Regions from separate parts of the Paenisporosarcina macmurdoensis genome, predicted to be linked through region 3. Evidence: riboswitches for the same ligand, from Rfam matches in the RefSeq annotation. Region 3 holds a riboswitch; each other region holds the start of a gene.

Region 1 (10,419 bases), on a different contig from region 3:
ATTTTGCCTTTGATGTTTTTGACTTCAAGGATGGTTATGCATTTTCGAGTGATGATTAATGTATCTATTTGGAGGTAAGAATTTTCGGTCAGGGGGATGTGGATATCTTTTAAAATAGCAAAGTGTTTTGGAAAAGTGACTTGTTTTAGAAAATTATCTACATAGCATTCACCAGAGTATCCAGCTTCGGTCATGTGAATTTTATTTTCGATTTCTTGGCGTAGCGGGTGGTTCATTGGAATGCGATAAAGAAGACGTTTGTATATTTCAATCGTTTTTGGTGGAATTCGTTTGACGTCGATAAGAATGCTCCTTTAATAGATGAATTTTTGTAGTGATTTATTTGAAAATAGCATAAAATATGTCTTTTTGACAAGTCTTTAAAAGTGCTATTTAGCGAGAAAATATTTAGTTGTTATTTTTGAGTGTTTAGTTGTAAAAATGGCGCATTTAGTTGTAATTTTGACCGATTTAGTTGTAAAAAATAGCGGTTTAGTTGTAATAGTTAAAATATGGAAGATGTTCTCTTGATATGGGAACACTCTTTAAAAGAGGCTCTAGTAAAAAATTCGCCAACGGATAAAATGTCCTGGCTGATTTTTAATAGAACCTCATAAGATTTTGTTAGGTAGTCATGATGAGCTTAAGTTTTTGTAAAGTGCGTTCTCTTTTTTTCTTGACGCCTGCTTTGGTTATGCCGAAGTGGAGAGCAACTTTATCTAGTGAAAAACGCTCGACGAACAATAAGTGAATGAGTTGCTGTTCAGCTAGGTTTAATTGAGATAACGCCTTTATTAATCTCTCCGAGTCTAATGATGTTTCAACTGATCTGTGTAATATGATTTCTAGAAGTTCATCATCAGCCAGTATGATGTTCTTTTCGATTACCGTTTTTTTCAATTCATCTAACAAACTACCGTAAATGCTACGATACGCAAACGGTGCAAAATTACCTTTTGATGAGTCATAACGTTGCCAAGCCTTCCACAGTGCAATTCGCCCAGCTTGTTTGAATGAATCATAGTTTTTATAGATGTGTAGTTTACGCATACATGCATGAATCATAGGTTCGAACTTATCCAATACGTCTTCAAAAGTCTCCATTTTTCCGCTGCCTTGCCAATGTGCACATCAGGGTTATTCCTAGGTAGCAACAGTGTAAGGCTTAAAAAATAACAGTGCCAACGCATGTTATTGACGTTATCATCCAAAAATATGAGGCTACTCGACTAGTTCTAAAACTATAGAATAAATATGTGGAATATCCAGAAGGAACCTATTATGGGAAACATGTATTTTTTTCTTTCCAGAGAGATGATTTCATCTGGAATAGTAAAATTGTGGCTATCTAACCGAAGGTGTCCTCGCCCGTCATTTTGAATATGATAATAGATGTCATATTACTCTTCTCAAAAAACGCAGAGTCATTACAAAAAACCATTAAAATAAGTTTATTTAATCATCTCTGTATATGTCTATTTACCTGCGAATATTGTATAATAATGTCAATTAGATTTGACAGGGAGGTGGGTAAACATGTTTTGTATGCAATGTGGCACAAAGAATGGTGAAGATGCGAAATTTTGCTCGAGTTGTGGCCTGCAACTAAATGTCACCCGTATGTCATCAAAGAAAAAGAAGACGTACCTTATTGTAGCAATTGTTTTGTCGATACTAGCTTTGGTAGGCATAGGTTTTGGCATTATTTTAGCGTTAGATGAACCAGTGAAAATTGCTCAAACAGAAGAAGTGAAAATTCCACTCACCCCTGTAAAAACGGAAGCAGAAGAGATACCTAAAGAAGAAACAGAAAAACCAAAGGAAGAGGTTCCACCCGTATCAAAAGAGAAAGAAAAAACACAGATTATTAAAGAATCTCAATCTCGTGTGTTTACGATTTATACAGAAACAGGTTTAGGTTCGGGATTTTTATTCGAAGAGAAGGGTACAGTTGTAACCAATGCGCATGTGGTGGCTGGTTTCACAGAAGTGGTTGTTCGTAATGTGAATGGTCAACAAACGACTGGTCGTGTAATCGGAATATCCGATGAGTATGACGTAGCGTTAATTCAAGTAGATGATTATGCAGGAGAAGTACCACTGGAAATGGAGATCAACGAAACAGAAATCGGTTCTGAAGTTATTGCTCTCGGTAGTCCACAAGGGTTAGAAAATTCGGCTTCAATTGGTTATTTGACAGGGCTTGATCGATCATTTGAATCTGATTTTCAGTACGAAAATGTTTACCAAGTAGACGTGCAAATTTCTCCTGGAAGCAGTGGAGGACCTCTGCTTGATGCGAAAACAGGAAAAGTAATTGGCATTAATTCCGCTTTGCTGACAGCAGATCAATCAATTGGATTTTCCATTCCGTTGTATACGATGATGGACCTACTCCAAAGCTGGTCTGATTCACCGATGACTTCAAACGAAGTGGCTAGTATCTTTTCATTTTACGATGACTACGAGTATGATCCTGAGGCAAGTGCCAAGGCAGATTCTTACTACGAAGAGTATGTAGAAGAAGAGGAAGAGTATGTAGAAGAAGATTCTGAAGAGGTTACAGAAGACGACACGTATTATTTTGAAGAGGTAGGATTATCTGATTTTATTGTACATTTCCGAGATAACTATGAAATGGCTCTTTACTACGAAGACTTTTACTACATTGAAGACATGCTGCTATTCGAAAGTACTGCATATACCGAGATGGCTGACTACATTTACGAAGTAACAGGTCAAGGCATGATGTTTGAATTCACGTCAAATGAAGTAACGGACATTGTCATTGAAGAAGATTATGCAGTTGTTAGCACATTCGAAGTCTTTGATTTTATGAATGCAGCAGGTGAATGGTCGACGTATGAGAGAGTGAAAGATTATTCAGTCGTCATCGATGAATATGGTACGTATCAAATCACAGATATAGCTATTTATGACTGAGCAAAAGCTGTTGTTATTGTAGAACAAACAAAAGAGTTCAATTTCGCCTAGCACAAGAAAGCCGCAAGAGTGGGGAGATTGAGACCCACAGAAGGTATGTGGTTTTCAGGCTTGTTGGCTCATGCGGCCAGTGCAAAGGTACGATATACAGCAATATAGTTTATCTAAACCTAAGAATAAAGGAACTTCTATAGAAAAAAGCAGTTGAAGTCTATCTTCAAACTGCTTTTTCTTGTTATAGGATTATGACGATTTTATTGTGGAATCTTTTTATTTAAACAGATCATGTTTTTTAGTTTCGTAATGTTCAAGGAATTGGTCGAAGTCGTTTTCGTAGTCAGCGACTGTTTTGTGTTCAAGGTTATTCAGTGCTAGATCCTCGAAGGTTCTGAGTAATTCATATGCGGTTTTTAGTCGATTAATGTCATATTCTTTTATTTGTTCGCCACGCGCTTTCCGATGAACTTCGTATAACACCTTTTGGATGTCATAGTCAAAGTCGAACGTTCGGTAGGCTGCAGTTTCTCCAGCTGGGCGAATGTTTAACATAAATCCAGAATATCGAAGTAGCTGTTCGCCGAGTTCTTTTTGATTGCCGTCTTCTTCGTATTGCTCGATCATGTTCTGAAGAACTAGAGTAAGCTGAGCATGTTCGAGTGAATAATGTTTAAGCTGTAGTTTTTCAAAGTTGGCAGGTTGTTGGACGCTCCACATAATAGAAATGCCGAGCAGGATAGCCAGTAGTAAAGAAGTGAGTTTCCAGTTCATCATGGTGATACCTCCCTTGTTTTCCATTTTACAGGAAATTGATGAGAGATGTATAAAAATTTTAGACATGCAGAATGACAAGTTAGAATTTCTATATTTCTATTTATATCTTGAAACTTAGACAAATTTGTGTCACTGTTAATAGTGATAAAGCATTAAACGAATTTCATAATTGAAACATGTGGGGGGACCAGTGTTGCTGGTTGAGACCGTATCCTTAAGATACACACCCTTGGAACCTGATCTGGTTAACACCAGCGTAGGGAACATATTTAAACATTCTTGTTTGTGTTGATATGCGTCCTAGGTACCTACCTAGGGCGCTTTTTTTCATTCAAATAGAAGATGTTTAAGAGATTTGTCAGTATGCATGCCTCTTAGCACCTAGTTAGATGGATTTGGTGTGATTCTGCGTTTGTGAGAAAGAAGTTGGCTTTACTAAAAAATATGTTTCCTCCTTTCGTTCCATCGTTTAGTGCTCTCAACAGATTTAGAAAAGGGGAGAGAAAATGATGAAAAAATGGTTAGGATACCTACTAATTTTGATGATGTTAACAGCTTGTGGCAATACAGACGACGCTAGTTCTGGAACCAATGAAGCAAGCGAAAAGTTGAAGAAAGTAACAGTGGTTTTGGATTGGACACCTAATACGAATCATACTGGCTTATATGTAGCGAGAGACAAGGGGTTTTTTAAGGAACAAGGTCTTGATGTAGAAATTATTATGCCAGGTGAAGCTGGTGCTAATCAATTAGTAGCTTCGGGAAAAGCTGAATTTGGAGTTGGTTATCAAGAATCCTTAACAGAAGCACGTGTTCAAGACGTACCAATTGTTTCAATTGCTGCCGTGATTCAACATAATACATCTGGTTTTGCGTCACCTGCAGAAAAAGAGATACTTTCACCTAAAGATTATGAAGGCAAAGCATATGGTGGCTGGGGTGCACCAGTTGAAAAAGCAGTGATTTCTTCTTTAATGAAACAAGAAGGTGCAGATGTAGAAAAAGTTGATATGGTAAATATGGGTGATACAGACTTCTTTACAGCTGTAAAAAGAGATGTAGACTTTGCATGGATCTATTATGCATGGACAGGAATTGAAGCGGAACTTCGTGGAGAGAAATTGAATATGCAATATCTGACGGATTACTCAGATAAGCTAGATTATTATACACCTGTTCTAATAACGAATGAGAAGTTGATAGCAGAAAATCCTGATACCGTTCGTGCTTTTGTAACAGCAGCATCCCAAGGTTATGCATTCGCAATGGAACAACCAGAAGAAGCGGCGGAAGTTTTAATCAAGGCTGTTCCAGAGTTGGATCCAGAATTAGTTAAAGCAAGTCAAAAGTGGCTGTCTCCAAGGTATCAAGATGATGCATCCCAATGGGGAATTCAAGATAAAAAGGTGTGGGAAAACTACGCACAATGGATGAATGAAAATGGATTATTAGAAGGCAAACTAGATGTAGAAAAAGCCTTTACAAATGAATTTTTACCTAAAAAGGAGAATAAATAAATGATAAATTCTTTAGTTAGTATTCAAATCATCCCGAAAACAAATAATGGAGAAGATTCAATTCCATTTATTGAACAAGCCATTTCCGTTATACAGGATTCAGGAATACGCTATGAGGTGCATCCACTTGAAACCACAATGGAAGGTAATCTGACAGAAATTTTCTCCATTATCGAGAAAATGAATGAGCGAATGATAGAGGCTGGCTGTGTAAATGTTATTTCTCAAGTGAAAATCTTGTATCAGCCAAGCGGCGTATCGATGGATAAATTGACAGAGAAATATCGATGAGAAAAGTTTTCCAGAGAGGATGGAGACCATTATTGGTCCTCATCCTTTTATTAACAATATGGCAACTATCCTGTTGGTTATTCGACATACCAAAGTGGCTGCTGCCAGCACCTTCTGATATATGGACTGAAGGAATAGCAGGCTGGGCGACTTATAGTAATCATTTAGTGTCAACGATTAAGCTGTCTTTTATTGGGCTGTTGATTGGAAGTGGTGTTGGCCTTATTGTGGCAATCAGTTTACATCGTATACCAAAGCTTAGAGAAGCACTTTATCCACTTATTATTTTGTCACAAAATATTCCAATCATTGTGTTGGCTCCATTGTTGGTCATATGGTTTGGATTTGGGTTACTACCAAAAATCATTGTCATCACAATGGTTTGTTTTTTCCCAATCACGATTGCTGCATTGGATGGTTTTCGACAAACGACTGCTGAGCTTACGCATTATATGAAAATGGCTGGCGCATCAAAAAAACAGATTTTTTGGAAGGTAGAATGGCCATATGCGTTACCTTCACTATTTTCAGGACTGAAAATAGCTGCTACCTACAGCGTTATGGGAGCTGTAATCTCTGAATGGCTGGGTGCCAAAGAAGGAATTGGAGTCTTTATGACTCTTGCATCGTCTTCATTTCGCACAGATCGTGTCTTTGTAGCAATATTTCTCATTATGATTTTAAGTTTATTTTTCTTCGCAGTAATTTCTTCATTAGAGAAGTTAATCGTGAAAGGGAAACCTAAAGGAGAGGAAAATAATTAACACTAAGCTCAGTGTGGAAAATATTTCGAAATCCTTTAAGGGGAATCAAGTACTAGATGAGTTATCTTTTCATGTAAATGACGGAGAATTTGTTACAATCGTAGGTCCATCAGGAAGTGGGAAGAGCACGTTATTTCACTTGATTGGCGGTCTCTATACACCGGACTCTGGTGAAATCCGAATGGACGGGGAACTGATGAATGGTCAAAGAGGGGCCATCAGTTATACGCCTCAATCTCCTTCCTTATTGCCATGGAGGACCGTTCTTCACAATATCTTGCTTGGCGGAGAAATTATTTGTGAAAACAATGAATTAGAAGCCATTCGAATGATTGAAAGAGCAGGACTGAAGGGATATGAACACGCATATCCTTGTGAATTATCAGGAGGAATGCAACAGAGAGTGTCTTTCATCAGGAGTCTGATGAGCCCACAATCCCTCATTTGCCTGGATGAACCCTTCTCTTCGCTTGATGAATTTACACGGTTGGACATGCAAAACTGGTTACTTTCCATCTGGGAAGAAAACAAGCGCTCCATTTTACTAGTTACCCATCATATTGAAGAAGCCTTATATCTTTCCGACCGAATCATTGTCTTATCGGGTAAGCCCGCGAAAATCAAAAAAGAATTTATCATTCCTTTCCCAAGGCCTAGACAGGAATCCATTATTCTAAGTGATGAGTTTTTGCAATGGAAGCGAACCATCTATAATGAATTACGGGGTTCTTAGTAAAGCATAAAGGCCAGATGTCACCGGTGGAAAAGGGTATTTGTCGGTCGGTAGCCAATAGCAGGTATAGAGGTTTTAAAGAGATAAAGTTAGCAAAACTCAGCTTATATTGAATGTGGGTAAATATGCAGAGAATATACAGTTAAAAGAGCTGATTAGGTGACGTTTGTCACCTAATCAGCTCTTTCGTTCATATGGCCTCCGTGTTACAAATTGCCGCTCGCCACGGTTAGGATATTCTAATCATTAGAGTGGAGTTAGTCTTAAAATGACATTTGAAAATAATGAGAATAAATATGAATAATGTAAAGTAATTTACATCTATATAAATAACTGAATAATATAATAATTTTATTACTAAAAGGATTAGGTGTTTAACAATGATGAATTCAGTGTCGACTCTATTGTCAGATTATATTCAAATTGATACTTCAACATCCAATGGAAATGAAAAGAAGGGGCTCTTGTATCTCCAGTCACTAGCAAAGTCATATGGATTGTATACTTTCTACCACGAAACTACATCTACAAAAGGAAATTTAATCATCTCGATACGAGAAGAAGATCTCCAACCTTTTAATGATGCGGTGTATGAAATAAATAACAAGCACCAAGGAGCTAGATTTTCAAATCCACCAACTGTTCTCCTTTCACATGTTGATGTTGTAGACGCAGAGGAGGAAGACTGGACACATCATCCTTTCTTAGGGGCTATTGTTGATGGTGAAATTTGGGGGAGAGGTGCAATTGATGCCAAGCAAATAGGTATATCACATTTATTGACTATGAAAAATTTGAAAGGTATGCCATTAAAACAGCCACTTATTCAAGTAATAACTTCTGAAGAGGAGTCTGGTAGTGAAAATGGATTAAAAAGATTGCTAAGTGATTTTCCGTTTTTATGGGATGATGCAACGGTTTGGAATGAAGGTGGAGGATTCCTCATAGAGATTGAGGGTAAGCTTTTCTATTTAGTAGAGACGGGTCAAAAGGGAAATATGTCTTTTACGGTACTACTAAGTCCCAAAAAGTCTACTAATCCGTATCTTCCTTCAAATGAAGTCGATCTATTAACATTTCGGGTAATTGATAGCCTTAAAAACCTGCAACTACCAGACGAAGTTTTACCATTGTCAGTTGTGAAAATGCTAACTCTAATAGCAAAAGAGTTAAAGGTCGATTTTTCATCAAATAACTATAAATCAATACTGAAAAATATTCCAACCAAGTACAATAGGATGTTTTCTGCAATGTTGAAGTCAACATTTACATTAACGAAAATAAGTGGAGGAAGAAAAAATACAGAGTACAAAGGTCAATATAAGTTAGCTTTTGATGCTCGCCCTTTACCGGGCACACAAACTTCTTCGTTAATAAAGATTGTTCAGGAAACGGTCAAAAATATTGACCCCACTGCAGTAGTTAATTGGATTAGCACAAATGGAGGATATGACCTCGGAATTTCAGAAGAAATGAGAGTTAGATTAGAGGAATGTCTAAAGCTAAGTGGAGTTAATGCCTGTGTTGTTCCTTTTATGACAATTGGAAGCAATGATGGCCGATATTTCCAGCCATTCAAGGCTACAGTGTTAGGTTATTGTCCAATGACACCTGAGATTACTTTCGATCAAATTATTCAAAGAGTTCACGGTGTTAATGAAAGAATTTCAGTAAAAGATTTAGAGTTTGGGATAGATCAGCTTACTATGGTTTTAGAAAAAACATTGAAAGTTTATTAAAAGGAGGATAAATAATGAAGGGAAGTAGTATGGAACTGGTGCATGAAAAGTTGGAACAAGCAAAGATTCTTATGCAGAAATATGGAATTGATACTTGGCTAATTTTAACAAGAGAATCTTCTGATCCAGCGTTGCCGCTTCTTGTTGGAGTTAGATCAGTGCATCAAGCAGCAATATTCTTACGTTCTTCGGGCGAGCATACTGTATTAGCTTCCCAAAGTGATTCTGGAACTTATAAAGCAACTGGACTTTTTTCCGTTGTTAGAACTTACGAAACCTCTATTGAATCTCTATTCAAAAGTACTTGGAGTGAGCTTCAAATTCAAAAAGTTGCTTTGAATATTTCTGAAGGTGATCATTTATGTGATGGTCTTACTTTAGGACAATATATGTGGCTAGAAAAAATAACCGGAAAAGAAAATCTCCAGAAAGTAGAAATTTCCAGTGAAGACATCCTCAATGAGTTAAGAAGTGTTAAAAGTTCAACTGAAATAGAGACGATTAGTGAAGCCATTCAATTAACAACAGATATATTTGAATCGGTTCATCGGACGATTAAACCGTATATGACGGAGAAGGAAATTGGTTCCCTTTTTGTATATGAAATGAAAAGTCGAGGTGTTACTTCTGGACTCGGAGCGGCCTATGATCCACCTCTAGTATGTGCAGTAAGGCATGGTTTAGCACATAGAAAGCCAAGTAGTCGTCAAGTTGAGCCTGGTGATATTGTAATAGTCGACTTCAGTTTAAAACATAACGATTATGTTTCAGATATTGCTAGAACTTTTTATTTTTTAAAAGAAAATGAAAAAGCTGCTCCAGTGGAGATTGAAAAAGCATTTCAGACAGTTCATGAAGCAATTACAACATCAATAGCAGAATTAATTATTGGGAAAAAAGGTTATGAGGTTGATGCAGCTGGACGAAAGGTTATAGAAGAAGCTGGGTATCCGACAATTCGACATTCTGTAGGTCATCAAATAGGGCGTGCAACACATGATGGTGGCACCATTCTTGGGCCTAAACGCACTCCTGCAAGAGTTGCAGTAGAAGGTGTGCTCCGTGAAGGTGAAGTGTACGCTATTGAACCAACTGTTATTCAAGATGAAGGACTACCTTGTATGCTCGTAGAGGAAAATGTAGTAGTTACTGACGCAGGACCAAAGATATTGAGCAAACGTCAAGATGAATTATGGTTAGTAAAAGCGTAAATGGGGTGATTTTTTGGAAAAAGAGCTTATGGCACGGACTGTTAAACTGTTGCAAGAATTGATTCAAACGGATACTACAAATGAGTTAGGAAATGAAATAGAAGCAGCAAATGTTCTAATTAGTTTTTTCCAAGAATATAACATTGAATCTCAAATTATTTTCAGTCCTGGTGGACGGGCTAATCTAGTAGCCAAACTAGAGAATAATAATAAATCTGAACCTATAGTGTTGCTGTCTCACTTGGATGTGGTAGGCCCGGGGGATGGAAAGTGGGAATATCCACCATTCAGTGGGGTTATCGAGAATGAAACAATATGGGGAAGAGGGACATTGGATACAAAACAACTAACTGCGATGCATGCCGCTATAATGGTAGGTTTGAAAAAATCACAATCCAGTAACTCTCTAAATAGAACTATTATTTTTATTGCAACTGCGGATGAAGAAAA
Region 2 (10,419 bases), on a different contig from region 3:
TCATGAAATAACTTATACAAGCAATAACTAAAAATCCTACAGCTAACCACTGGTTAAATTGTAGTTGCTCATAATCTTCTTGGACATATTGATTAGAAGGCTTAGTTAAAAATTTCTTTACAACAACTAAAATCGGATTGTACCCTGCTAATAAACCTAAAAGACATGAGATTAAAGGTAACAGCAAGATCCATGCTGTTTGAGTTATAAGTGAAAGGACTACTGACACAACAATCGTCCATTGATTAGCTAATACGAGAGGCTTCGGAATTGTTTTCATATTAATACCCACTATTCTTATAGGATTTATAATAATAGTATATGATGATTTTTTGAATTTGTAAATATATACGCCTATCTCTCGATATATTTCCCGGGAAATCGACAAAAAAGGTTGGCTTCTCAATTGAGAAGCCAACCTTTCATCGTTATTCGCCATTTCCGCCAAGCGGCCTTACCTTTTCAATAGTCATTTTCTAGAATTGCATAGATGAAGTGATCTTCCCACTCTCCATTAATGAAAAGTAGTTGTCGAAGTAAGCCCTCCTGTAGCAAATTCGCTTTTTCTAAAACACGAATCGACCCAATATTACGTGGAGATACATAGGCTTCTATTCGATGCAAACCAACAACTTCCATTCCATATTTAACAACAAGTTTGACCGCTTCTGTACCAATCCCTTTACCAATGTTCATTTCATCTATGGAATAGCCTATAAATGAACTAGAAAAAGGAAGTCTTTTAATACCATACATGGAAATGTGACCCACTAAGTAATTTGTTTTTATATCATATATACCAAAGCTAAATTCACGTTGATTTTTCATATGATGTAATGATTCCAATATTTTTTCTCGTTGAACAGCTGCTGTAAAATAAGAATCTTGGTGTCTCGGTTCAAAAACAGACCAGTAAAATCGATTTTTCGTCACAAGATGAGCCAATTCAGCAGCATCATGTTCACGTAAGGTTCGTAAAAAACAAGTTTGACCTTCAAGTAAAATCATAAAGTCACCCTTTAGATGAAGTTAATTCAAGAAACTCTTCCACATCTTTAATACATAGTGCAATTCCTTTTTCCCAGAAAGCGTGTTGTGTGATGTCTTCACCCAAATGTTTCATAGCTAAATCTTCAACAGACATGATAGCCGTATCTTGAAGTAATGCAATATACTTCTCTTCAAAGCTACTTCCTTCTTCAATTGCTTTTGCATAAATACTTAAGCTGAATAAATAACCAAACGTGTACGGGAAGTTATAAAATGGTACTCGTGAAATATAGAAATGAAGTTTAGATGCCCAAAAGTGAGGATGCACTTCACCTAGTCCATCGCCGAATGCTTCACGTTGTGCTTCCTCCATTAGTGTATTTAAACGGCTAGCTGCAACGATTCCTTTTTTACGTTCTTCATAGAAACGGGTTTCAAATAAGAAACGAGCATGGATATTCATAAAGAATGCTACACTGCGTTGAATTTTATCTTCTAGTAACGCTAATTTCTCATCAGCTGATGTCGCTTCTTTTACAGCGGCATCCGCAACAATCATTTCTGCAAAAGTTGAAGCTGTTTCAGCAACTCCCATTGCATATTGACGATTCATCCAGTGTACAGGTCGAAGTACATGCGAATGGAAAGCATGGCCAAGTTCATGAGCAAGTGTTGCAACATTAGACATTGTTCCACTATACGTCATGAATATTCGAGATTGCTCTGACAATGGCATGCCCGTACAGAATCCACCAGGACGTTTATTCGGACGATCTTCAGCTTCAATCCACTCATCTTCAAATGCTTTGCGCGAGAATTTCTCAAGTTCTGGACCGAATTTGCCAAACTGTTTCAAAATAAATTCCGCGCCTTCTTGATACGAAACTTTTTCTGTAGATTCAGTAACAGGTGCATCTAAATCGTACCAATGCATCGCGTCTGCACCAACTAACTCCGACTTACGCTTTAAATATTTTACAAAAGGTGCTTTATGAGCACTAATTGCTCCCCACATAGCGTCTAATGTTTCTTGCTTCATACGATTCATATCCAGTGGTTCTTTTAATACTGAATCCCAGCCGCGTTTTTTATACACCGCTAATCGGAAACCAGCCATATGATTTAGTGTTTTTGCAAAGAACTCTTCTTTGTCTGTCCAAGCTTGTTCAAGTGTTTCAAACGATTCTTTACGAACTGATGGATCTGAATGAGAACTTAAGTTACTCGCTTGCCCAACAGAAAACTCTTTTTCTTCTCCATCAACTGTGACACGAACTTTCACGTCACCAACTAATAAATCATATAGTTGACTCCATCCATGATAACCATCCACGCCAAGTGCCGTGATCATGTCTTCTTCTTTTTCTGACAGCAATTCTTTTGCTTCATCTCGCCATTCATTTAACACGAAAGCAAATTCTTTTAATCGATTATCTTGCATCAACGTAGCCCACACACTGTCTTCTGTTCTAGACAGTTGTTGTTGTACAACTAACATGGACGAAGAAAATCGAGCTCCTAATGAACCGATTTCACCTTGTAGTAAGGTTGCTTGTTTGTCTGTTGTATCTTGAGCTAAATAGCATCCAACGACAGCTCCAGCTTGTGATAAGTTTTCTGCTACTTGTTTCGTTTCTTCTATAATTAATACGATTTTATCTGCGTCTGATTCATTTTTTGGTACCTCAAAAGTTGATAATGTTTGTTCAAATAAATCTAATTTAACGTTTAAAGCATTTAAATGTTCGCGAAGCTCAGGAGATGAACTTCCCCCTTTAAAAAATACATCTAAATCCCATACTTCTGCATATGTTTTGGTAGTCAATCTCATTTCCCCCATGTCTTTCTAAATTTTCCGAAAATACTACATAATTATATCATGCTTCTTCGCCTTGCGAAACATCGGGTTGTGGATTAATAACAGGAATGCCTTTTTCTTTGCACACTTGCATAATATGTTCTAGAATGCTTTTTAAAACAATGACACGTGCATTTTTCTTATCATTTGCTTCAATTACTATCCAAGGTGCATGTTCAGTATGTGTCTTTTTGAACATGTCTTCTGCAGCACTAACATAGTTTGCCCATTTATCACGGTTTCTCCAATCATCATCGGTTAATTTCCATTGTTTGTAGGGGTCTTCTCGGCGCTCTTCAAAACGTTTCAATTGCTCTTCTTTTGTAATGTGTAACCAGCATTTCACCACAATGTATGATTCATCCGTCAATGATTTTTCAAAGTCATTAATTTCTTTGAAAGCACGCTTCCATTGTGGCTTTGTAGCAAATCCCTCGATCCGTTCTACTAATACTCGTCCATACCAAGAACGATCAAAGATACCAATTTGACCGTGCTGAGGAAGCTTTCGCCAAAAACGTTGTAAGTAATGGTGCCTTAATTCATGTGGGTGTGGGGCTGAAATTGGGTGAACGACAAGACCTCGCGGGTCCAATCTCTCTGTTACTCTTTTAATTGCTCCCCCTTTCCCTGCTGCATCCATGCCTTCGAAAACAAGCACTAATCCCACTTTTTGGTTGAATAAATGTTGCTGAACGTTTAACATGTCGTATTGGAGCTGTTTTAATTCTTTTTTGTATTTTTTGTTATCTTCGTATGGTTTTTCCATGCGTAATTCACTTAATTGAACATTCATCTTAAACCCTCCATTCGTTTATATGTTATTTTACAGAAATTTTTGGTAAATAGGTATTTGTTGTTACTGTGGCATGACGTTATACTAAAGTATGGGAGGTGAACGCTATGGGTCGTTTCGCACTTATGGTCATTGCTTTGACTAGTGTGATTGTTATTAATGCATTAGCTAATATTTTGCCTTTAAATAATCAAACTACAGGTGAAATTTCCAATCGTCTTCCAGTTTTATTTACACCAGCTGGATATGTATTCTCGATTTGGTCTGTCATATACGTATTGTTAATCGTTTGGCTAGTTGGCATGTGGAAAAAAAGTAAACAAGATGATGCTGCCTATTTAAAGCGCTCAACTCTGTTTATCATTAGTTGTATTTTGAATATAACATGGATTTACTTGTGGCATTATGAAGAATTTTTATTAACAGTCGTAGTTATGATTGGATTTCTTATTACACTTATCCTTTTATACAAAACATATTCAGTATCAGATAACCACATCACGAGTCGTCTGCCCATTTCCATCTATTTAGGATGGATCAGTGTCGCAACAATTGCTAATATTAGTTATGTTCTAACCTATTATGAATGGGATGGCTGGGGATTAAGTGATCCCTTATGGGCAGTCATAATGATGACAATCGGTGCAGCACTTGCACTACACATTCGTTACCATCATTTTGATATCGCCTATGTGCTCGTCTTTATTTGGGCTTTTGTTGGTATAGCCGTTCGCAATGGCTTTGATGAACTACTTGTCTCAACAGCTGCTCTTTTTTTAAGTGCCGTTATGCTTGCAGGCATTATATTTATGAAGAAATCAATGCGCAATTCTAGCTCATCACCAAAAAGCGTACAAGGTTAATCATTCACTACTATTTAATTAAGAAAAACCGTGCAAAGTGCGACAGGTACTTTTAAGAAGTGTAACCATAGTAGCCTGTTAATTTTCGCTACGGTGGACGCTTTTCGCGGGCATGGCTTCAGTCTCCTCGTCACTGCAAAAACATGTGCTCCTGCGGTTACTCGTCGCAAAGATATCGGACGAATCACAGTTCGTCCAATATCTTTCCAGCGGGATCAGCGGGTCAGGTGAGACCCCGCAGATCGCGAAGTGACCGAGGAGGCTCACCGACCGCCCCGCGGAAAGCGTCCGCCTGTTTCTGCATCGCTACGCTAGCTTCGAAACATGAAAGGGCGTTGAAACGGAAATCAACAATAGTAATGAATCATCTTTTTGACCAAAGGACCTGAAACACTGGGTTTATGGAATTAAAATTATATACTTTCTTATCTTCTAAGAAAAAGCGGAAAGCGCCTTCTAGCTCGACACTGGCGCTAGAAAGATGAAAAGTGAAATCGTCTTTCTGACCCCATTAAGGTGCCCCGCGAGCTGGCGCTTGGGGCTAGACATAGCTACGCCAAGTTAAAAGGTGTAGCTTGAAAAATCTTATACTTTCTAATATTTTTAAAAAACACCAACTGCGCAATCGCTCAGTTGGTGTTTTCGTGTTAATTGATTTTTGTAATTAAAATGGGTTCGCCTTTTGTGACGATGACTGTATGCTCAATTTGTGCGACCAGAGATTTGTCTGGCGTTAAAAATGTCCAGCCGTCTCCAGATTCCACGATATGTTCCGCTTTTTCAGAAATAAACGGCTCTACTGCTAAAACCATTCCTTCTTTCAAAATAGTTGGTTCCCAAGCATCATAATAATTCAGAATATGTTGGGGCGCTTCATGAAGAGATTTACCAATCCCATGACCTGTTAAGTTCATGATGACTGTATAGCCATTAAGTTTAGCTTCGCGTTCAACAGCTTTACCGATTTGGTTTAAGCGTGCACCTGCTTTTACTTTTAACATCGCTCGATCAAAAGAGCTTTCTGCGACTTCACAAAGTTTTTCTATTTTCTTATGGCCTTCACCAACAGCGAATGAAATGCCTGTATCTGCAAAATAGCCATTAAGAGATCCAGAAACATCAATGTTGACGAGGTCACCATCTTTTATTATGCGTGAACCTGGTATTCCGTGCGCAACTTCTTCGTTTACACTAATGCAAGTGAAACCAGGAAAATCATACTCCCCTTTAGGACCTGAGATTGCTCCTGTTTCTTCAAACATACGTCCGCCAAGTTCATCAATTTCTTTTGTTGTCACACCGGGTTTCGTTGCTGCACGCATTGCGTCGCGAATCTCAGCAACGATTCTGCCTATTGTTTTTAACGACTCAAAGTCTTCAGTTGTTTTTGCAATCATATTCTTAAAATCCTTCTTTCTCAAAATATATATCCCATACTATACCATAAGAAAAGATGCTTTCCCATATGCCAGGACCATTCTGAACATTCAGGAAATCAATCTACTAGGTTGATTTATTTTATATACATTTTAACTCTTGTCTTTTAAGAGTATTAGATGATTTTCAAACGCCAGAAGACGCTTTCCGACCATTCAAGTCAGTTTATGTCCACTTGTTATCAAATGTACATGATAGCCAGTGAGCAACGCGTTACACCGTTTTATTTGGTTCAAGTAATCGTGGGGCAGCTAAGAAAAGTAATGAGCACACGAAAGCACTCAATAGAAATACTGGGATCATGTAAGTTGCATTATAAATAGTCGAGTACATAAATACATTAGCATCTTCAGCATACATGCCAAAGAAGAAAATACCGGTTATAACATGAATAACATAACGCAAGAACGAACCAATAAATACAGCAGAAACAATCGTGACTATCAATTTTCCACGTTTATTCTGTTGTGCATATTTAAAGTATTGTGATCGCACCAATCCTGCGAATCCAACTACACCATAAGCAATTAAATAATCTAGAATGACTTGCATAACTACAAAATTAAATGACAACGGGGTCACTGATATTAATCCTGAAACAATTTGCAACAGGCCAACTAGCAACCCAGTTATAACGCCGGCTAATGCCCCTCTGCGGAACGCCATTAAAACAATTGGAATCATCACTAAACTGACAGATCCCCCTTGCGGCATTTTAAAAGCAACAAAATCCAATACAAACCCCAACGCAGCAAAAATCGCAATCTCTACTAGCAGTAAAACTTTTTGATTTCTCATCTTTCTTCCTCCTTTTGCGATGTACTGCAAATCGCATGTCAGGGTGAAAAAAACCACAAAAAAACGACCTCAAGGACAGAGCCTGACGTCGTTGGAGTCGGTTTCTATCCACATCCCTGCGCAAGCATTAACTTACAGGTTCTAAGGGTTAGAACTTTTCTCGTTCACTCTCAGCCATTACAGGCTCCCCTTGTGGTACTTAACATCTAATTTTCATATTACGGGTTAATTGTACAGAAAGTGGGGAAAAGAAGCAAGAGGGTTCAGTAGTACTGTGACTTCTAGAGTCTCTATCAGTATACTGAGTATATAAAATTCAATAAGGATGTGAAGGTACATGATCGAATTGTTGAAAAATTTAGTAGCAATTAAAAGTGATACTGAGGATGGTGCAAATGAGGCACTTCGCTTTTGTTCTACATGGTTGGATCGTCATGAAATCACACATGAAATTATAGAGAATGAAGGACGATTAATGATTCACGCAGAAATAGGACAAGGTCCAACTACCATCGTTTGGAATGGCCATGTAGATGTAGTTCCTGGAAAAATCGAGCAATTTAATCCAGTTATTGATGGCGATCGCCTTTATGGTCGTGGATCAGCGGATATGAAAGCTGGCGTTGCAGCAATGATGGAAGCTTTTCGTCGCATTTCTTCAGCTAAAGAACAATTAAAACAGCGGATTGTTTTGCATATTGTAACGGATGAAGAAACAGGTGGAAGAAAAACATCAGGTCATCTCGTTGAGATTGGACGCTCGGGTGATTTTGTCATATGTGGAGAGCCCACACGTTTAAAACTAAGTGTGCAATCTAAAGGAATTTTACATGCTACTGTAACACTTTTCGGAAAGGCAGCACATGGATCCCGTCCTTGGGAAGGTACGAATGCTATTGAAGCTTCTTATGTGTTCCATGAGAAGTTAAAAACATTGCCATTCACTAAAGCAAGCAATGAATATTATGAATATCCTTCAATCAATTTGGCTAAAATTCAAGCAGGTGACCGTTATAATGTTGTACCAGATCAATGTGAAGTCAATTACGATATCCGTTTTGTACCAGGTCAAAATTGGGAAGATATTATCGAAGAAATGACGGAGCTTGCCCAATCAATTAATCCTAAAAATATCGTGAAACCTGGAGGTAAAACACCAGCAATTACGACAACTGAAGATAATCCTTTTGTTCAATCACTTGCAGTTGTAACAGCTGAAGTAACACAAAAAGATGCCGTGTTATTTGGACAGCATGGAGCCGCAGATACTCGCTATTATGCGAAGACGGGTGCTGGTGCTATTGAATTCGGCCCAAGTGGTGACGATTGGCACGGTCCTGGCGAATACGTGTTACTATCCTCTGTGGAACAATATGCAGATATTCTAACAAAACATGCATTAAGATGAAACCATTTGCATGGTGCACCGTATTAGTAGGTACTATCGTTTAGAGGAGGAGTAATTTTGGATAATCGCCGTGTATTATCCGCTTTATGTTATTTCAGTGTTTTATTTGCTCCATTTTTATTACCACTAATTGTGTACTTTATTTCACCTGATACTTTAGTAAAGCACCATGCAAAACGGTCTTTTTTATCACATTTGATTCCCGTCGCTTTAGGCGTTATAGGGTTTATTGTTTTAATGGTTAGTTCAGTAACCATGTATAGTACTATGGATTATTCGATTGCACCAACTGCGACTTCCTCTTTTGATTTCATGTCTGCAGGCATTCCTATATTGTTTATGTTGTTATATGGGATTTTGTCGATTGCTGTATTGATTTGGAACATTGTTCAAGGAATTAAAGTAATACAAGAGGTTTAGTAATTCTTACTTTCGGGAAATACACCACTATACAATAGTGATAGGAGCGATATATATGAAAATAGGTAACTTAGTTAAAACAGCTATAAAATTTGCACCAATCATTATTCCAATCGTGAAAAAAGTAATGGATAAGAAGAAAAATACGACAACTACTACTACTACAAACACCACATATCAAAACAAATAAAAAGTTGGAACTCATTCATTTGAGTTCCAACTTTTTATATGAGTGGTTTTAGTTCAGAAAAAGCTAAAAATTCTTCTTCTAATAAAGAAGATGGTAATATAGCTGAATCATCACTAGCTTTTGTAGTACCTTGTTTTTGTTGTTGCAAAATTTGCTCAAACGTTAGCGGATTTGCAACCGGTATTTCACTTGGTATTACTTGCATTGTACCTTTTGCATAGACATTGAAAAAACTGTTTGCCATTGCTCGGTAACCTTCTACATTTGGATGTACATCTGCCGGATTTGGTATTTTTCCAGTCGCACTATCTCCAAAAGCAGCGTCAACTGATACAAATTGCACCCCTGCCTCTTTTGCCACTTTTGCTAAGATTTCATTAAGTCGATTTAATTGTTTCGCTGTACCGGCCTTCTGGGAATCTCGTGCATGTGGATATGCAAAATAATAACCCATCACATACACTTGTGCTTTCGGTGCTATTTTTTTCAACTCACTAAGAATTTTCACCATGTTTTTTCGAACGCTGTTTAATGAGTAATCGGCTGGAATTTGTTGAAAGGTTAATGAACCTGACTTCACATCTGCTCTAATCAAACGTAGCAGATCATTTGCTCCCGCAGAAATCGTTATGACATTTGCATTTTGAAGCAAAGGCTTCGCTTCTTTAGACTGTACTCGCTCCAGCACATCAGTAGTTGTAAACCCTGGAAATGCTAAGTCTTTTGAATAAAAAGCCAGTGGTTGATTACGGCCAATTTCTTGAGCAATTAAATCACTATATCCAGTGTCAATTTCACGTGTTGGAGTTTGACCAGCGGCAAGAGAATCGCCAAGAGCTACATACGAAATAGGCCCAAAAACTTGAGCACTTGTTTGAAGTGGCACGAGAAATAAACCCATGACGACAAAAAGAATAGTTAATTGTTTTTTTATCATAACATCACCTCTTAAAATGCCCAGTTACCATGACGGAAAATAGCTTCAAGCGTTCCATCATGACGTTCACCATCAATATCCATCTCTCCGCTACCAATCATAAAATCTTCATGAGTCATGGAAGTGTTTAACCCCAGTGCTTGAAGTTGTGATTCTTCTAAATCACGCGCGCCTTCAACACAAGTAGGATACGCTTCACCAATTGCTAAATGGTTTGATGCATTTTCATCAAACAATGTATTGTAGAACAAAATTCCAGAAGAAGAAATAGGTGATTCATGAGGAACTAAAGCCAACTCACCGAGATAAGCTGAACCTTCGTCATTTTGAATCAATTGTTGCAGTAAATCATTTCCTTTTTCTGCTTGTGCCTTAATTATTTTACCGTTTTCAAATGTTAAGGTAAAACCATCAATAATATTTCCTTGATAAACAAATGGTTTTGTATTGCGAACATGCCCATTTACACCTAATTTCAAAGGTGCTGTATACACTTCTTCAGTTGGCATATTGGCAATAAATGCAGTTCTATTAGGAGTTCTGCTAGCACCAGTCATCCATAAATGTTTTTCTGGTAATTCAATTGTTAACTCAGTACCAGGTGCTTTATAAATAAGTTTTTTAAATCTCTTGTCATTTAATGCAGTAGCCCGTTTTTCTAATTCCCGAATATGTGACTTCCACTGTTCGACAGCATTGCCTTCACCGATGCGCACCGTTTT
Region 3 (10,419 bases):
AATACCAATACGATCACCTGGTTGAAGTAAGAATGAGAAGTCTTTAATGATTTGTTTATTGTCATACGCTTTTGACAAATCAATTCCTTCAAGCACTTTTTTCCCTAGACGAGTTGTTGCTAGTTTCATGTCTAGAGAAGTATTGTCATTGTTGCGTACCATTTGTTCGTCCAATTTGTCAAAGCGTTGGATACGAGCTTTTTGTTTAGTCGTTCTTGCTTTGGCACCACGACGAATCCATTTTAATTCTGCACGGAAACGGTTTTGTAGTTTTGACTGAGAAGAAGCCGCCATATCTTCACGGATTGCTCTAGCTTCTAAATAGTCTCCATAATTTCCACGATGTGTATACATGGTTTGGTCAGCAATTTCATAGATATGTGTAGATACACCATCTAAAAAGTAGCGATCATGGGTAACGAAAATAATCGCACTTGATAGACGCGCTAGACTTTCTTGTAACCATTTTGATGATTGCACATCTAAATGGTTAGTAGGTTCATCTAATAATATTAAATCTGCTGGTTCCACTAACACTTTTGCTAATGCAACACGTTTAAGTTGTCCACCAGAAAGTTCATTTACTTTTCGATCGAACATGTCTATTCCAAGGTTTTGCAAGGCAGTCTTAGCCATTGCGTTAATATCCCAAGCATTATTTAGATCCATTTGAGATTGGATTTCCATATACGCATCCTGATATTCAACAGATGAGGAATCCTCATTTAACTTATCTAAAGCTGCTTCATACTTTCGGTTAGTGACTAAGGCAGGTGAATCTCCACTAAATACTGCTTGAAGTACAGTTAAATCATCATCAAACTGAGGATCTTGCTCTAAAAATGCAATTCGGTATTGATTAGGATGGTCCATTGTTAAACTATCCGCTTCAATTTGTTTCGAAATGATTGATAGGAAAGTCGATTTTCCTGTACCGTTTACGCCAATTAAACCTGCACGTTCACCAGCATAGATGGTAAAATCGATGTTTTCAAATAATGTCTTTTCTCCAACCGTCTTTGTTAAATTTGAAACTATTAAATGGCTCATAATTTTTCACTCGTTTCTATTTTAAGTTGGTCAATAAATGCCAACATAAATTCATGTCTTTGCAAGGCTAGTTTTTTTCCTGTCTCGGTTACCATTAAATCTTTTAACAGTAATAATTTTTCATAAAAATGTGTCACAGATGATGTTTCTTTTGAACGGTATTCTTGTTCAGACATATTCACTCTTGCGGTTTCTGACCAGTCATATAATTTTCTGCCTTTTGCGCCACCAAAAGCAAATGTTCGAGCGATTCCGACTGCACCAATAGCATCCAGTCTATCTGCATCACGCACAATTTTCGCTTCGATTGTTAGTGCTTCTTTTTCGTGACCACCACTAAAAGAAACTGATTCAATTATATCAACAATCCATTGGCGATCAGTTGGCGATAGTTGCAGTTGATCTAATATTGCTGTCTCTTTTGCTTTACCTTCATTGCCACTATATTTAACGTCACTAACGTCATGGAGTAATACTGCCAGTTCTATGATATCAAGACGCACTAATCCTTCTTCTTTACTAATCATTTGTGCATTATGTCTGACACGTTCAATATGTTGAAAATCATGACTAGCATCAAAATGAAGATAAATATCTTTTACTAAGTGTTCACATTTTTCAATGGCATTCATTTGGTTCTACCTTCCTTACCGAGCGACTAAACTCACTAATTCTATCATTGCATAGATTACATTCTATTCGCAACAGAACGATTCGACAAATAATTGACTAGGTTCGACAAATAATGTATAGTATAGCCATCCATTCACAGAATATTTTGTGTGTTGCGGATCGAGAAATTGACATTTCACTCTACCCCTACGAGGAGGAACGTTCATGCATCATGGCAAAGTAAAATGGTTTAACACCGAAAAAGGATATGGATTTATTGATTATAATGATGGTGACGATGTGTTTGTCCATTTTACTGGAATCCAAGCAGAAGGGTTCAGAACGTTAGAGGAAGGTCAAGAAGTGTCCTTCGAAATTATCGAGGGAACTCGTGGTCCACAAGCCGCAAATGTGTTAATAATTTCATCATAAGATGACCCACCAATCCTTCGATTGGTGGGTTTTATATGTGTATGTTATTTCGTTTTTACTTTATTCAATTCTTGACCTAAAAATTTCAACTGATCCCCGACCGTACAACTATTAATACAAAAACGATGTGCTAATGTTTTTCCACCGTTTGATTTTAGCTCTCTTTTAATGAAGCAACCATCACAATAAGTCTCAAGCAAATCATCGATTTCATTGATAACTGTAAGTTTATTCAATTGCTTCACCCTTTCATTATAGACTTACTTGCCTACATTGGTATGTTTTATATCGAAAACCTGTCAAAAACATAGCTTTATCTTACACCTGCATTGCTTTTACTTGCAACTGCCATTATAATTGTCAGGTTGGAAATCAAGACATGTTTATACGCGGTTCGCTAGCTCCCGCGTTATCAAAACTACAGGAGGATATATATGTTTAATGAAGTACTCGGAATAGGTTTTGCTATTTTGAACATGATATTCGTATTACTCATGTACAAATTTTTTGGCAGAACAGGATTGTTTGTATGGGTTGGATTTGCAACCGTTTTAGCAAACATTCAAGTAGTAAAACTCATCGAAATTTTTGGATTAACCGCTACACTTGGGAATGCTGTATACGGAAGTATTTTCTTGGTTACCGATATCTTAAATGAAAAATACGGTAAAAAAGAAGCAAAAAAAGCCGTGTGGTTAGGATTCTCATCTTTAATTATGATGACGATTATCATGCAGGTTGTTTTGCAATTTGAACCTGCTCCCGACGATTTTGCACAAGAGTCGCTAACGACGATTTTCGGCTTAATCCCACGAATCGCACTTGGTAGTATGATTGCATATATCATAAGTCAATATACAGATGTTTTTATCTTTAGTTTCTTACGTAAATTATTTCCTTCTGACGGCGCATTTTGGATTCGTAACAACGGTTCAACGATGCTCAGTCAATTGCTAGATACGCTCATATTTACTTCCATTGCATTTTTAGGTGTCTACCCGACAGATGTTTGGATTAGTATATTTATTTCTACTTATGTATTGAAATTCCTTGTGTCAATTGTTGGTACTCCTTTTGGATATTTAGCAAAACGTATAACACCAGTGGATGAAAAATAGGGAGTTGAATGTATGCTTGAGGTATATATTGATGGAGCGAGTGCTGGAAATCCCGGACCAAGCGGTGTAGGGATTTTCATCAAAGGAGAAGGCCATCAGCTTCGATTTTCAAAGTATGTGGGGATTTACGATAATCATACGACTGAATTTATTGCTTTATTACGAGGTCTAGAGGAAGCACAAAAACTTTCCAAAGAGTTCATATCTGTCAGGTCTGATTCACAGGTTGTCGTTGCTGCTGTTGAAAAACGATTTGTTAAAAGCCCCGTGTATAAAGAATGGCTAGATCAAGCTTTAGAGATTGCTGATACATTTGATTTCTTCTTTATTAAATGGATTCCGTCTAAGTCAAATCTTGCAGCTGACCAATTAGCACGTCAAGCTATTATACGAAAAATGGACTCTTGAGCGCTCAAATGCTCAAGGGTCCTTATGTTTACAAATAGAAAGTATAAGTTTTTTAGAGCTTTGAATTACATATCGCTAGCCCCAACAGCTCGCTGGACCTTTATGGGGTCAGCCCCTTATGTTATTCCTAACATAAGAAAACCATTAATACAAAACATGCCTTATTTTAAGCTTATTTATTCTAACCACTAAGACGACACCTAACAAAGCGCCACTTAAGCTCGAAACCAAAAATGCTGGCATGAAGAAAAGTGCTGCTACTTCAGTATCCATTAATATTTTGGCATATGGGACAGCGACCAATGAAGCGATAATGCCCGTTCCAATTATTTCACCTACCGCTGCAAACCATACTCGTCCAGAAACCATGTAAAGAATTCCTGCCAAAAATGCTCCAATCATTCCACCTGGAAATGCTAATAGCGAACCTGTTCCTGTCAATATACGAATGGCACCCGTCAAAAAAGCAATTAATACAGCAGGTCCTGGACCAAACAGAACTGCCGCCATAACATTAACAGCATGCTGAACTGGAAAGGCGCGTGCGACTCCTGCCGGAAACGAAACAAAAGCGGCACCAGCGACAGCTATCGCAACAAACATTGCCATTAGCACTATTTGCTTAGATTTCATGTTACCTCCCCCTTTCGCTTAGAGCCTTGAATCTGTTTACTTCCCCTATAACATCTTCAGCATCTGCCAATGCCGAAATGACGGCAATCCCGAAAACACCGGCTTTCCAAACGGTTTCTGCATTGTCTGGCGTAATTCCACCTATTCCTACTATTGGAATCTCCGGATACTGTCTAGAGACTTCCATGATTTTATTAACCCCTACCGGTTCTTTTGCATCTACTTTCGAGTGAGTTCTGAAAACTGGCCCCATTCCAAGGTAATTCGCTCCCGCTTCAACGGCACATTTTGCTTCCTCCATTGAATGGACTGAAACTCCAAGAACTTTCTCTTTTCCAATACGATAGCGGACTAGTTCGCATAGTAGATCATCTTGTCCGATATGGACGCCATCCGCTCCGATATCAATCGCTAATTCTACATCATCGTTAACAATGAACGGCACTCGATGGGCTTTGCACAGTCTTTGGCATTCCAAAGCAAACCTTTTCAAGGCTATTCCTGTTAATGCCTCCGGACCCTTTTCCCTCAACTGGAAATGGCTTATTCCTCCAATAAGTGCTTGTTCAAGAAGTACTAACGGGTCCCTCTTTCGAGCGTTACCAGTTCCCATTATGAAATAAATCGCTGGTCTATTTAACAAGTTGCACCACTTCCTTAACAGCAGCTTTATTGTATGCAGCATGATTGGTCGGTCCGTGACCCGAACCAATATGTAACGGATGAGCAAGAGCGGCATATATGAATTGTTTTGCTGTATATAAAGCTTCTCCCATTTTCTTTCCTTTGGCTAACTCTGCTGTTAGTGCGGCTGAGAAGGTACAGCCAGTACCATGTGTTTGATTTGTCACAATCCTCGGTGAGCGAATAATCATTGAATCTCCCAAATAGTCGAGGTAAAAGTCCTCTGTGAAAAATCGATTTGTTCCATGCCCATCTTTTATCACGACTGCCTTTGCACCTGTAGCTATGATTCTCTCAGCCACTCGCAAGCGCGAAATCGAATCATGGATTTCTAAACCGCTTAAGACTTCCGCTTCAGGAATATTTGGTGTCACGATAGTAGCTAAAGGAAGTAAATGTTTTATCAAAGCAGAAACTGCTTCCTTTTGTAAAAGGGATGCTCCTCCTTTTGCAATCATGACTGGATCGACCACAACGTTTTGCCAGTCATACTTTTTGATTCCTTGGGCCGTTGCTTCGATGATGTCCGCTTGAAAAAGCATGCCAGTTTTTAAAGCAGCAATCTGAAAGTCTGTACCAATAGCATCGAGTTGTTTTTCTACAGCATTTCTAGCCATTGGATAAATGTCAGTCACTCCTTGTGTGTTTTGAGCAGTTACTGCAGTTATAACTGAAGTGGAATAAACCCCTAGCTCCTGAAATGTTTTAATGTCCGCTTGAATCCCAGCCCCACCACCTGAATCTGATCCGGCAATCGTCAGCACTTGTTTCATCATTTCCATAAGACACCATCCTCTACACGGATTCGCTCTCCAGCATTAAGATTATCCGGTTTTGCCAGCTCATCCAAAAAAGCGAATTGGAAAGTTCCCGGACCTTTTAAAAGTTGTGCTGCTCTTTCTCCACAAATCGCGTAATAGTGAAGCGCTCTCGAAACGGCTACCAAATCATTTGCCGGTGATACCGCTAAAAAGGACGCAACCACACTGCTTAATAGACAACCCATTCCTGTCACTGATGACATAAGTGGGGACCCATAAGGAATTTCAACCGTCTTCTCGCCGTCTGTCACAACATCTGTCTCTCCGGTTACTGCAACAATGAATTGATATTTCAGTGCTGTTTGCTTAGCCAATTCGACGACATTTACATTACCTTCACCCGCGTCTACGCCTTTCGCCTGCCACTCAACGCCAGCAATCGCAGCCAATTCTCCTACGTTACATCTCAGTACAGTAATATCCACATCATCAAGCAACTGATGAGTAGCAGCAAGTCGAAAAGAAGTAGCTCCTGCTCCAACAGGATCTAATACGACCGGAATTCCTTTGCTGTTCGCCGTTTTACCCGCCAAAAGCATGCTCTGTAAAGATTGTTTATCCAAAGTCCCTATATTTAACGACAACGCATCTGCTAATGAAGCCAGTTCCTCTACCTCTTCATGTGCCTCTCCCATAATCGGGGAAGCCCCCAACGCCAATAAACCATTTGCCAGGAAATTTGACACCACATGATTGGTGATACAGTGAACAATTGGTTGTTTCGTGCGTAATGAATCCAACATGTTACACCCCCACCTTGTTTTGATCCTCTACTGTCCAAGATTCCATCGTCCACGCTTGTTCCCAGAAGTTCCATTCGTAATAACTACTTCGGCGGAATCTTTCTTTTAATTCTTTCTGTCTTTTGTCCGGCAAGTTCTCTGCAAGATGGTTCATTCGGTCAATTTGTTCATTCACGAGCTCACTAAACCATTCCGATCCATATGTAGCAATCCATCTTTGATAAATGGGATGATCCGGTTTAGCATCTTTTAACTGTTCTCCTATTTCATAATAAAGCCAGTAGCATGGAAGAATTGTAGCTAATACATCTGCCAAATCTCCTTCTGCCGAACGGTACATATGAGAAACATAAGCATAGGCACTAGGAGATGGCTCAAAATTTGCCCAGTCCTTTTCGTTCACACTAAGCAATTCCATAAATGACTCATGTAAAGCCATTTCTGCAGCACAAGTTTGCTCGGAATGATGAGCAAAGCTTTTAGTTGTTTTCAAATCCACAGCCTTTACAGCACCAATTGCCTGAATTTTTGCAAAATGAGTTAAATAATAGGCGTCTTGCATCACGTAAAACTTAAACACATCAAGCGACAATGTCCCGTCTTCAATTCCTTTTACAAAGGGGTGATTGAAACTCGCTTCCCATAAATCATTACACTCAATACGTACTTCTTTGCAAAATGTCATCTACTCCATCTCCTTTTTGGCAAATAAAAACACCGCTTTCCAGTAAAGGAAAGCGGCGATTGTAGGTAGCAGAAAAATACAAATAAGCATACGTTCGCCCACTTTCCTCCGCTGGTATAATCCAGATCAGGTTCAAAGGGTCCGAGCTCTGCTCGTCTCAGCCGTTAAACGGCTCCCCTAGTGGATAGCGATATTCTTTTGTCGACACAACTATAGCATATAAAAATAAAACACTCAAAAATAAATTACAAAATTATTCTGAACCCCTACATTATGGGAACCGCTATGCTATTTGTCGCTTCCATTTTGTGCGCTCAAATGCTCTCGCGTCCTTTTGTCTTTATGCACGAAAAAAAACAGACTCTCCGAGGAGAGTCTGTTTATAGGTTAATTTTTAAAATTAAGCTTTGTTTACGTTAGTAGCTTGAAGACCGCGTTGGCCTTGCTCAATTTCAAAAGTAACTTCTTGACCTTCGTCAAGAGATTTGAAACCTTCGCTTTGAATAGCGCTGAAATGTACGAATACATCGTCTCCGCCGTCACGTTCGATAAATCCAAAACCTTTTTCTGAGTTAAACCATTTCACTTTACCTTGTTCCATATGTGTATATCCTCCTCGTGTACAATTGTACACATTGTGTTACTATCCTTGCTCAAATCGTGGAGATAAATCTCTTACAAGTCTTACTCATATCCGAACAAAAATAATCCTCTATTAATGTAACATGAATTCCCGATTATTGCAAATGAAAAGTTAATGCATTTTCAAGAAAAATGGAATTTAATTATGAATTATTTTCCATCTATTTTGCTTAAAAGAGCGCCAATTGCACCACTGTAACCATTGTCTGTGAGAAATATTGGTGTTCGTTTTTTACGCTTAGTATAATTTCCAATAATCTTTTGAAGCGGTTCATTGTTCGCTAAAGTGGAACCAATATAGACAATATGTTCGATGTCTTCAGCAAAAGCGCATTGAATACTTAACGTGGAAATAACTTCTCCAACTAATCCTTGAACTGTTGCTAATACATCTTCTTTTGATCGTTCCATTAGGGGTCTTAGTCCGGCATCTCCAAAATTACTCGCCGTTAATCCTCCATCAATAGGTGTTTTGTTGCCAAAGTAAATATCACTCACCAACATATCTACCTCTGAGCGACTACCTAAAGCTGATAGTTCGACGATTTCATCGAATTGATGAATTCCGGTCATTAATGCAGACATTCCGAGTAAGGTGCCTCCTCCAATACCGGTACCAGCAATTCGTTCGTGTTCAGTCCCTTTGAGTGAATGAATAGATGTACCTGTTCCAATATTCGTAATCACTGCATCCGTAAATTCGTGGTTATCTTTTTTTAATTGATAGTTCACTCCTGCAATCGTTGCATCGAATTCCACTAAATATTGAAGATTTTCATGAGAACGTAAAAATGTTTTTAACTGCTCCGCACGACCACCTGTTAGGCCAATTTGAATATCTTCTTTATACGAGGTAATCCATTCACTTACTATATGTAGATCTACAGATGGAAAATGTAATAATTTTAGTTGTTGATTATGTTCAAAGAAAGCTACTTTGGTTAAAGTGCCGCCTACATCTATGCCTATTGCTTGGACCATGTTCATTCTCCTTTGAACAAATGAAAAGCATCGCTTTTAGGCGACGCTCAAATTTTCATACGTAATTATATACAGTTTAGAGAAAACCATCCGTTTTAACAACAATTTATTTTAACTTACTTGGTTCGATACACTTTTACAGTGTGCATACCCCACTGTTCATCTAGCTCTCTCATGTGAACTGTTTTCCATGGGTTGAAGAATGTTTGTCCATTTTTATTGAAAAAATAATGTTTATCAATATGGAAACTCGCATGCACAATGTGTTCTTGCTTGTCTCTCCAAACTAAAATATCATGCGGGAACATGGCATCCTTTGAAAGAGGAGCTTCTTTATAGCCTAGTTGTGCAAGTCCATTCATAAATGTCGTAGGATGAACCCATTCCTTAATTATCCAATCGAGCATTACACCTTCTGAAATGGAAGCAGCCAAAAACAAAGTGGATGATAAACAATTTGGGCCATGTTGATTTGGATAGGTATTATTATAAGTACTTGTCATACTTTCAGCAGGAACATATGGATCAAATACTCCTGGTGTATCATAATCATAGGCAATTCGATTTAGTAAATCTGATTTCAACGATTTTGGCAGTTGATTCCAAACTTCTTTTTGGATGCCTATATATGGTTGATTATTAGAGACGAATTCATAAGGTAAAAGTAATGACTTAGCTGGTTCTCTTAATATCCCTTCGAAATAGCTACCTTCAAAAATAAGACCTCTTCCTACTTCGTGTTGAATCGTTAAAACAGCTGTCTTAACGGAGTCTTTCAAAGAAGGAAATACTCGATGCGGTAATACCACAACTGTCGTGATATCCTCTGTTAACGTCCAATATGTATAGCTACTTGCATATGAAATAGCAGCATACGTAGGATGATTTGAAAATTCTTCTTTAGAGAATAATAAGCAATTTTTCCCGAATTCTTGGAGTAAGTGAAGATCTTGTTCACGTAGAAAAAATATATCTTTTTCAGGAACAAATGATTCTTCCCATTTTTCTAGTTTACCTTGACTTAAGCTAATTCTTTTGTTCATATAAACCACCAACCTTTATAGATTCCTACCTATACTACCAATACTTTATGACGCTCGTGTAACAATCACTTAACAATCGGTTTGCCTTGCTCAAGTGGAATGTTTTTTGCTAACAAAGCTTTATCCAGAATCATTTGAATGGAGAGTTCTTTTTGAGTATCAGCAAATTGCAAAATTACACGATCACTTTTGATGCGAACGATATGCCCTTCACCAAACTTTGTATGAACAATCGCTAATCCCACAGTGAGTGCGTTGGCTTCATATATAGTGTGTGGATGCGCATGCTCTTTTTGGTAAATTGCTTGCTCTTGTTGTTTTTTATTTTTTAATATAATACTTCTAACTTCACTTACAAAGCGGGATTCCGTCTTATCTTTTCCGTCTTTTGCTACATATGTCAACAATTCGAGATGATGTCGAGCTCTTGTCATTCCAACGTAAAATAAGCGTCTTGCTTCTTCAAGCTTTTCTGTATCACGCGTATCTTCTTCAGAAGGTATCGTACCATTATGACAATCAATCATATACACATGATCAAATTCTAATCCTTTGGCACTATGGAAC

Evidence for each region. A riboswitch is a leader RNA that binds a small molecule or an ion and turns the genes downstream of it on or off. The one in region 3 is predicted to bind thiamine pyrophosphate.
Region 1: another riboswitch for thiamine pyrophosphate. It lies ahead of ACFPYN_RS00350 (ABC transporter substrate-binding protein); the one in region 3 lies ahead of tenA (thiaminase II).
Region 2: another riboswitch for thiamine pyrophosphate. It lies ahead of thiT (energy-coupled thiamine transporter ThiT); the one in region 3 lies ahead of tenA (thiaminase II).

Annotation. Positions count from the first base shown of each region.
Region 1 is NZ_JBHSRI010000002.1:70,789-81,207, forward strand. Features, by position in the region: gene ACFPYN_RS00330 (nuclease-related domain-containing protein) at 1-194, opposite strand, end outside; gene ACFPYN_RS00335 (sigma-70 family RNA polymerase sigma factor) at 625-1,104, opposite strand; gene ACFPYN_RS00340 (trypsin-like peptidase domain-containing protein) at 1,537-2,943, shown strand; gene ACFPYN_RS00345 (hypothetical protein) at 3,214-3,714, opposite strand; TPP riboswitch at 3,885-3,994, shown strand; gene ACFPYN_RS00350 (ABC transporter substrate-binding protein) at 4,224-5,231, shown strand; gene ACFPYN_RS00355 (thiamine-binding protein) at 5,232-5,522, shown strand; gene ACFPYN_RS00360 (ABC transporter permease) at 5,519-6,286, shown strand; gene ACFPYN_RS00365 (ABC transporter ATP-binding protein) at 6,300-7,019, shown strand; gene ACFPYN_RS00370 (M20/M25/M40 family metallo-hydrolase) at 7,400-8,758, shown strand; gene ACFPYN_RS00375 (M24 family metallopeptidase) at 8,773-9,969, shown strand; gene ACFPYN_RS00380 (M20/M25/M40 family metallo-hydrolase) at 9,983-10,419, shown strand, end outside.
Region 2 is NZ_JBHSRI010000003.1:41,832-52,250, forward strand. Features, by position in the region: gene ACFPYN_RS04135 (DUF4395 domain-containing protein) at 1-280, opposite strand, end outside; gene ACFPYN_RS04140 (GNAT family N-acetyltransferase) at 463-1,008, opposite strand; gene ACFPYN_RS04145 (M3 family oligoendopeptidase) at 1,013-2,815, opposite strand; gene ACFPYN_RS04150 (polyphosphate kinase 2 family protein) at 2,868-3,644, opposite strand; gene ACFPYN_RS04155 (TspO/MBR family protein) at 3,752-4,507, shown strand; gene map (type I methionyl aminopeptidase) at 5,155-5,904, opposite strand; gene thiT (energy-coupled thiamine transporter ThiT) at 6,158-6,742, opposite strand; TPP riboswitch at 6,839-6,943, opposite strand; gene ACFPYN_RS04170 (M20 family metallopeptidase) at 7,080-8,150, shown strand; gene ACFPYN_RS04175 (DUF4870 domain-containing protein) at 8,208-8,570, shown strand; gene ACFPYN_RS04180 (hypothetical protein) at 8,626-8,760, shown strand; gene ACFPYN_RS04185 (SGNH/GDSL hydrolase family protein) at 8,795-9,697, opposite strand; gene ACFPYN_RS04190 (aminopeptidase) at 9,709-10,419, opposite strand, start outside.
Region 3 is NZ_JBHSRI010000018.1:491,726-502,144, forward strand. Features, by position in the region: gene ACFPYN_RS12235 (ABC-F family ATP-binding cassette domain-containing protein) at 1-1,050, opposite strand, end outside; gene ACFPYN_RS12240 (HD domain-containing protein) at 1,047-1,682, opposite strand; gene ACFPYN_RS12245 (cold-shock protein) at 1,888-2,094, shown strand; gene ACFPYN_RS12250 (zinc-finger domain-containing protein) at 2,139-2,330, opposite strand; gene ACFPYN_RS12255 (queuosine precursor transporter) at 2,529-3,212, shown strand; gene ACFPYN_RS12260 (ribonuclease HI family protein) at 3,225-3,620, shown strand; gene thiW (energy coupling factor transporter S component ThiW) at 3,765-4,253, opposite strand; gene thiE (thiamine phosphate synthase) at 4,255-4,938, opposite strand; gene thiD (bifunctional hydroxymethylpyrimidine kinase/phosphomethylpyrimidine kinase) at 4,886-5,719, opposite strand; gene thiM (hydroxyethylthiazole kinase) at 5,710-6,501, opposite strand; gene tenA (thiaminase II) at 6,503-7,186, opposite strand; TPP riboswitch at 7,273-7,375, opposite strand; gene ACFPYN_RS12290 (cold-shock protein) at 7,587-7,787, opposite strand; gene coaW (type II pantothenate kinase) at 7,979-8,809, opposite strand; gene ACFPYN_RS12300 (hypothetical protein) at 8,926-9,852, opposite strand; gene ACFPYN_RS12305 (ATP-dependent helicase) at 9,918-10,419, opposite strand, start outside.